2 regions of the Clavibacter davisi genome follow, and region 2 is predicted to be linked to the other one. Evidence: predicted binding sites of a transcription regulator. Region 2 holds the regulator's gene; the other holds the start of a gene.
The links. Region 2 encodes LexA, which represses DNA repair genes until DNA is damaged. Its sites were predicted from a motif close to TCGAACANNTGTTCGA; they were not measured.
Positions count from the first base shown of each region.

Region 1: a site for LexA is predicted at 2,007-2,022, ahead of ACU4ZT_RS07965 (DNA polymerase III subunit alpha). Genes of this name have one in related genera too.

Region 1 covers NZ_CP199882.1:1,673,874-1,677,905, reverse strand. The annotation lists gene ACU4ZT_RS07980 (LCP family protein) at 1-101, opposite strand, end outside; gene ACU4ZT_RS07975 (dienelactone hydrolase family protein) at 210-689, opposite strand; gene ACU4ZT_RS07970 (glucose-6-phosphate dehydrogenase) at 587-1,954, opposite strand; gene ACU4ZT_RS07965 (DNA polymerase III subunit alpha) at 2,067-4,032, shown strand, end outside.
Region 2 covers NZ_CP199882.1:2,233,616-2,237,647, reverse strand. The annotation lists gene hflX (GTPase HflX) at 1-779, shown strand, start outside; gene lexA (transcriptional repressor LexA) at 853-1,533, opposite strand; gene ACU4ZT_RS10555 (hypothetical protein) at 1,895-2,299, shown strand; gene hisB (imidazoleglycerol-phosphate dehydratase HisB) at 2,409-3,017, shown strand; gene hisH (imidazole glycerol phosphate synthase subunit HisH) at 3,014-3,655, shown strand; gene priA (bifunctional 1-(5-phosphoribosyl)-5-((5-phosphoribosylamino)methylideneamino)imidazole-4-carboxamide isomerase/phosphoribosylanthranilate isomerase PriA) at 3,720-4,032, shown strand, end outside.

The DNA.
Region 1 (4,032 bases), 560 kb from region 2:
ATCACCGTGCGACCGGCGCTCGGGGCGCGGAGCCGACCGTGGCGGGCGATGCCGCGGACGCGGGCCCGATCGGCGCGGGTGCTCTGGGGGGCGTGCTGCATGGATGGATCTCTCGTCGCCGGGTGGGGAGCGCCGGGCTCGGGCACCCGGATCATCCACAGGCTAGCCGAGCCCGGTGGAGAGTCCCATCGGCACGCGGGCCGGATGCGCTATGCGCCCGCGCGCTCCCCGCCGCGCAGGTGCGCGTCGAGGAACGCGTCGATCCGGCGCCAGGCGTGCGCGGCCGAGGCGGGCTCCGTGCCCATGCCGAGCGCGCGCAGCACGGGGCGGAGGATCCGCGGGCCCGGCTCCGCGTCGTCGAGGAACGCGTGCCCGGCGTCCGGGTGCTCGCGCACGTCGTGGTCGATCCCGTGCGCGACGAGGGCGGCGGCGAGCCGGTCGGCGGATCCCGCCAGCTGCCGGTCGCGTCCGCCGTAGCTCGCGACGATCGGGCACGCAGAAGGGCCCGTGAACCACCACGACCGCGGGCCAGGGGCCCTCGCCGTCGGGGACCGCCAGCACGCCGTGCAGGCCCGGCCGGCGCCGGTCAGCGCCAGGCGGTCGGGCCTGTGGAGCCCGCGCGGTACTCGGCCATGGGCACGCGGTCGCCCTTCCAGGCGCGCATGACGGGCGCGACGATGCGCCAGCACCGCTCGGCCACGTCGCCGCGGACGGACAGCCGCGGGTCCCCCGCGAGGATCCCGTCGAGCACCTCGCCGTAGGGCGTGAGCTCGGGCTGCGCGAACTCGGCCCGGAACGTGGACTGCGTGAGGGTGAAGGGCTCGCCCGTGCCGTCCATCGTGACCTCGAGCGAGATGCCGTCGGGCTTCAGGTCGATGATGAGGCGGTCGGGCCGGGCCGGGCCGTGGAGCCCGCGCGGCAGGTGCGCCACGGGCTTGAAGGTGACGATGATGCGCTTCGACGCCTCCTTGAGGGCCTTGCCCGAGCGGAGGCGGAAGGGGACGCCGGCCCAGCGCGCGTTGGCGACGCCGAAGGTGACCTCGGCGAGCGTCTCCGTCTCGTTGGCCGGATCCACCCCCTCCTCCTTGGCGTAGGCGGGGATGCGGGTGCCGTCGATGGTGGCGCCCGTGTAGCGGGCACGGCGGCTGTGCGCGACGGGGTCGTTGCCCCACACCTCGGTGGCGCGGAGCACGGAGGCGATGTTCGAGCGCAGGTCGTCCGGGTCGATGCTCGCCGGCGGCTCCATGGCGAAGACCGCGAGCACCTGCAGCAGGTGGCTCTGGATCATGTCGACCAGCGCGCCCGACTTGTCGTAGTAGGCCGCCCGGCCCTCGAGCGCGAGCGTCTCGTCGTAGAGGATCTCGACCTTCTCGATGTCCTTCGCGCTCCACACCGACTCGAAGAAGCGGTTGGCGAAGCGCAGCGACACGAGGTTGAGCACCGTGGAGAGGCCGAGGAAGTGGTCGGTGCGGTGGATGCGGTCCTCCGGCACGAGCTTCAGCAGCTGGCGGTTGAGCTGGGCGGCCGTGCGGCTGTTCGACCCGAAGGGCTTCTCGAGCGCCAGCGTGGTGCCCTCCGGCAGGTCGAGCTGCTCGAGCTTCTCGCACACGGCGATGGAGATGGCCGGCGGCAGCGCGAAGTAGAGGGCCGGCGCGCCCTCGCATGCGTCGAGGATGCGCTTCAGGTCGTCGAGGTCCGTGGGGTCGGCCTGGATGTACTTCGTGGACGAGACGATGCCCGCCGCGCGACGCCCCTTCGCGTCCACCGAGTCGAACGCCGCCTTCACGGTCTTCCGCCACTCGTCCGCCCCGCGCTCGCTCCGGCCGGTGCCGATGAGCTGGATCCGACGCCCCCTGTCGCTCGCCACGAGGCTGCCGAGACCCGGCAGGAGGAGGCGTTCCGTGAGGTCGCCGCTGGCGCCGAGGATGACGAGGGTGGAGGGTTCGCTGGTCATCCTCCGAGACTACGGGTCGCGGCCGCGCGGGAGCCGACCTACACTGGGCGAGTCGAACATCCGTTCGAACCTCGTGCCCGGGAGGGCGCGGCAGATCCGTCGGGAGGCGCGCGTGAGCTTCACCCACCTGCACGTCGCGTCCGCCTTCTCCGCCCACTTCGGCACCACGGCGCCCGAGGCGCTGGTCGACCAGGTCGCGTCCCGGGGCGCGTCGGCCGCGGCCATCACCGACCGCGACGGGCTCTACGGCGCCGTCCGCCACATCCGCCGCGCGATCGCCGCGGGCGTCTCCCCCGTCGTCGGCGCGGAGCTCGGTCTCACGGGCGAGCACCCGGGCCGGATCACGGTGCTCGCGCACGGCGGCACGCACGGCCAGGGATGGGCGGCGCTCAGCCGGCTCATCAGCGCGAGCCACGGGCGGGGCACGGCGCGCAGCACGGCCCGCAGCGCCCAGGCGGGCATCTCCCGCACCCGGCCGCCCGGGTTCCTCCTCGGCGAGGACGGGCCGGTCGGCACCGTCCTGCTCGGGCCCGACTCGGACGTGGGCCGCGCGGTCGCGGCGGGCGACCACGCGCTCGCCTCCCGACACCTCACGGAGTGGGCGCGGCTCCTGCCGGGCGCGATCGCCGTCGAGGTGGTCTGCCACTACACCGAGCCCGGCGAGGCCGCGAGCCTCCGCCACGCCGCCCGGATGCTGGAGCTCGCGGACGCGCACCGCGTCCCGGCCGTCCTCACCAACGCGGTCCGCTACCTCGAGCCCGACGACGCGCTCACGGGCGACGTGCTCGACTCCGCGGGCACGCTCCGGCCGCTCGGCTCGTTCCGGCCGCAGCCCAACGGGCAGGCGTGGCTGAAGACCCCGGAGGAGATGCAGGGGATCGCGCGTGAGATCGCCGGCGCCTCCTCCCTCGACCGCCGCGCCGGCGAGGCCCTGCTGCGCGCCACCGAGGAGCTCGCCGACCGCTGCCGCCTGGATCCGGACGCCGACCTCGCCTGGCGGAAGCCGAAGCTGCCGGAGAAGGAGGTCATCGGGGTCACGGGCGACCCGGACGAGGCGCTCTGGCGGAAGGCCGAGGCCGGCGTCACCGAGCGGTTCGGCCACGTCGACGAGGCCATGCGGCAGCGCGTGCTCGCCCGCATGCGCACCGAGCTGCAGACCATCACGGGCTTCGGCTTCGCCACCTACTTCCTCACGGTCGCCGACGTGTGCTCGCTCATGCGGGACATGGGCGTGCGCAACCAGGCGCGCGGATCCGGCGCGGGCAGCCTGGTCAACTACCTCCTGCGCATCTCCAACGTCGACCCGCTCGAGCACGACCTGCTCTTCGAGCGCTTCCTCGGCAAGGTGCGCTCGACGCTGCCCGACATCGACATCGACGTGGAGTCCGCGCGGCGGCACGAGGTGTACCACCGGGTGTTCGAGCGGTACGGCAGCAACCGGGTCACGCTGCTGTCGATGCAGAACACCTACCGGGCCCGGGGCGCCGCGCGCGACGCGGGGCTCGCGCTCGACCTCGACGAGCAGCAGATCGACTTCATCGCGAAGAACATCTGGCGCTTCAACGCGCGCGAGTTCCGGGCGGTGCTCGAGACGAAGCCCGAGCTGAAGCCCATCGCCGACCTCGTGCGGGACGACCCGAGCATCGACCTGCTGGTCGACCTCACCGAGCGGCTCGACCGGCTCCCCCGGCACATCTCGATGCACCCGTGCGGCGTGATCCTCGGCGACTCCGACCTGCTGAGCACCACCCCGGTGCAGCCGAGCGGCATGGGCCTGCCCATGAGCCAGTTCGACAAGGACGACATCGACGACATGGGGCTCCTGAAGCTCGACATCCTCGGCGTGCGGATGCAGAGCACCATGGCGTACGCGCTGGACGAGATCCACCGCATCCACGGCACGCGGTCGGCGGTCGCGGGCGGCATCCCGGTGGACGCGCGCTACGTGCACCGCGACGGCCGCATCGAGCTCGACGAGATCCCGCACGACGACGAGGAGACGTTCGCCGCCATCCGCACCACGCACACGCTCGGCATGTTCCAGATCGAGTCGCCCGGCCAGCGCGAGCTCATCGGCA
Region 2 (4,032 bases):
TCGACCGCCGACGCATCAACACGCGCATGGCGAAGCTGCGCAAGCAGATCGCCGGGATGAAGCCCGCGCGCGACACGAAGCGCGCCAACCGCGACCGCAACGCCGTGCCGTCGGTGGCCATCGTGGGATACACGAACGCCGGCAAGTCGTCGCTGCTGAACCGGGTGACGAAGGCGGGCGTGCTCGTGGAGAACGCGTTGTTCGCCACCCTCGACGCCACGGTCCGCAAGACCGAGACCGACCAGGGGCAGCTGTACACGCTGGCCGACACGGTGGGCTTCGTCCGCAACCTGCCGCATCAGCTGGTGGAGGCCTTCCGCTCGACGCTGGAGGAGCTCGCGGACTCCGACGTGCTCGTGCACGTCGTGGACGCGTCGCACCCGGATCCGGCCGCGCAGCTCGCCACCGTGCACGAGGTCATCGCCGAGGTCGACGCGTCGGGCATCCCGGAGATCGTGGTGTTCAACAAGAGCGACCTCGCGTCGGACGGGGACCGCGTCGTCCTCCGCGGGCTCGCCCCGCAGGGCGTGTTCGTCTCCGCCCGCACGGGCGAGGGCGTCGAGGAGCTGCGTCGCCGCATCGCCGAGCTGCTGCCGCAGCCGACCATCGAGGTCGACCTGCTGGTGCCGTTCGAGCACGGCGAGGTCGTCGCGATGCTGCACGACGGCGCGAAGGTGCTCGAGACGTCCTACGTCGAGGACGGGACGCGCGTGCGCGCGCTCGTCACGGCGGAGCAGCAGGCGCAGGTCGCCCGGTACGCCGTGGTGCCCACCGCCTGATCCGCGACTCCCCGCACGCACGAGAGCGGCCGATCCCCTCGGGGACCGGCCGCTCTCGTGCGTCGTGCGGGCGTCAGACGGAGCGCATGACCGCCACGACCTTGCCGACGACCTCGGCGAAGTCGCCGAGGATCGGCTCGAAGGCGCTGTTGCGGGGCAGCAGCCACGTGTGGCCGTCGCGCTGGCGGAACACCTTGACGGTGGCCTCGTCGTCGAGCATCGCCGCGACGATGTCCCCGTTCTCGGCCGTCTTCTGCTGGCGCACGACGACCCAGTCGCCGTCGCAGATGGCCGCGTCGATCATCGAGTCGCCGACGACGCGCAGCATGAAGAGGTCGCCCTTGCCCACGAGCTGACGGGGGAGGGGGAAGACCTCCTCGACCATCTGCTCGGCGGTGATGGGGATGCCGGCCGCGATGCGCCCGACCATGGGCACCATGGCCGCGTCGCCCACGGGCGTCGACGGCTCGCCGCTCTCGGCGGCGCCGCTGCCGGGGAGGTCGATGAGCACCTCGAGGGCGCGGGGCCGGTTCGGGTCGCGCCGGAGGTAGCCGGAGAGCTCCAGCTGGTTGAGCTGGTGGGTGACGCTGGAGAGCGAGGCGAGGCCCACGGCGTCGCCGATCTCGCGCATGCTCGGCGGGTAGCCCTGGCCGGCGATGGTGCGCTGGATGAACTCCAGGATCGAGATCTGCTTGTCGCTGAGGCTCTTGCGGCGCCTCGTCGCGCCGCCTCCCGCCGCTCGCTCGTCCGTCATGCCACGGCCCGCCTCTCGTCGCCGACGCCCTCCGCGGCGCGTCGACCCGGCGGGGCGACGCCCTCGCGAGGGCGATGTCGGTGGTGCCCGGTGGAATGGAGACCAGGCACTCGAAACTGTATCCACCCGGGGCACCTCGTACAAACACCTGTTCGAGCGTGTCGCGGCCGACGATGCACGATCGGGGCGATGGGGGCTTGCGGAGCACCGCCTTCGAATGTATGTTCGGAACACAGCTTCGCATCCGGCTCTCCCGGCCGAGAGCCGGGTGCGAGCTGCCGGACCCGCATCGCATGCCGTACCGCACTGCACCGCCGGGCGCGTCGCATCGACGCCCCACCGTCTCGCACGAGAGGTCACCATGAACACCGCAGCCCCCGCCGCCACTGTCAGCGCACCCGCACCCGTACCCGCCGCCGCATCCATCGCCGTCGCGGAGGCCGCCGTCGCGCCGCGCACGCGCCTGCGCATCACCCGTCGAGGCCGCGTCGTCCTCACGGCGCTCGTCGCCATGCCCCTGGCGCTGGGCGTCGGGCTCGTGGCCCTCAACGGCGGCGCCGCCGTCGCGTCGAAGGACGCCGCGGCCGCGCCCCTCGAGTACGTCACCGTCTCGAGCGGCCAGTCCCTCTGGGACCTCGCCGAGGAGATCGCGCCGTCCTCCGACCCGCGCGATGTCATCGCCTCGCTGGTCGACCTCAACCGGCTGCCCACGTCGGACGTCTCGGCGGGCCAGCAGCTCGCCGTGCCGGCGCAGTACGCCCGCTGATCCCTCCTGGCGCCCCCGCACGCGGGCGACGGCAGGCGGGGCCCGCTCGTCTCCCGGTGGCGGCCGGGAGCGAGCGGGGGAGTCGGAGCCGCTCGGTAGCATGGAGGGCATGAGCACCCTCGCGCGCACCGCGCACGTCACGCGGCAGACCAGCGAGTCCAGCATCGAGCTCGAGCTCGACCTCGACGGCACCGGCGCCTCCGAGATCAGCACCTCGGTCCCGTTCTACGACCACATGCTCACCGCCTTCGCGAAGCACTCGCTCACCGACCTGAAGGTCACCGCCACGGGCGACACGCACATCGACGTGCACCACACGGTGGAGGACGTGGGCATCGTCCTCGGCCAGGCCATCCGCCAGGCGCTCGGCGACAAGGCCGGCATCGCGCGCTTCGGCGACGCGCTCGTGCCGCTCGACGAGGCGCTCGTGCAGTCCGTCGTCGACATCTCCGGTCGCCCGTTCCTCGTGCACTCCGGCGAGCCCGCCGGGTTCGAGATGCACCTCATCGGCGGCCACTTCACCGGATCCATGGTCCGTCACGTCTTCGAGGCCATCACCTTCCACGCGGGCCTCACCGTGCACGTCACCGTGCTCGGGGGACGCGACCCGCACCACATCGCCGAAGCCGAGTTCAAGTCCTTCGCCCGCGCGTTCCGCCAGGCGAAGGAGCTCGACCCGCGGGTGTCCGGGATCCCGTCCACCAAGGGCGCGCTGTGACGCGGCCCTCCGTCGTCGTCCTCGACTACGGAAGCGGCAACGTCCACTCCGCCGTCAAGGCGCTCGAGCTGGCGGGAGCCGACGTCGAGCTCACGGGCGACCCGAGACGGGCCCACGAGGCCGACGGGCTCCTGGTCCCCGGGGTGGGCGCGTTCTCCGCGGTCATGACATCGCTCCGGGCGGCCGGCGGCGACCGCGTCGTGGACCGCCGCCTCGCCGGCGGGCGACCCGTGCTCGGGATCTGCGTCGGCATGCAGGTCATGTTCGACCGGGGCGTGGAGCGCGACGTCGACGTCGCCGGGCTGGGGGAGTGGCCGGGCACGGTGGACCGCCTCGAGTCGGACGTCCTGCCGCACATGGGCTGGAACACGGTCGACGCCCCGTCGGGATCGTCGCTGTTCGCCGGGCTCGAGGAGGAGCGCTTCTACTTCGTGCACTCCTACGCCGCGCGCACCTGGGGCATCGACGCGCTTCCTCCGCTGCCGGCGCCGCGCGTCACGTGGGCCACGCACGGCGAGCGCTTCGTCGCCGCCGTGGAGAACGGCCCGCTGTCCGCCACCCAGTTCCACCCCGAGAAGTCGGGCGAGGCCGGGATCCGGCTGCTCGCCAACTGGCTCGGCACCCTCCGCGCCGCCTGACGGCCCGAACGCCCCGCCGTCGCCGACGGCATCCGCCCGCCCGCACGACAGAACGAGAGCGACCATGAGCGAGTTCACCAGCACGCCCCGCCTGACCCTCCTGCCCGCCGTCGACGTGGCCGGCGGCCAGGCCGTGCGCCTCACGCAGGGCGCGGCCGGCACCGAGACCGGCTACGGCGACCCCGTCGACGCGGCCCGCGACTGGGCCGAGCAGGGCGCCGAGTGGCTGCACCTCGTCGACCTCGACGCCGCGTTCGGCCGCGGCGACAACCTCGCCGTCATCTCCCGGGTGATCCGCGCCATCGACGGCGTGCAGATCGAGCTGTCGGGCGGGATCCGCGACGACCGCTCGCTCGACGTGGCGCTCGAGAGCGGCG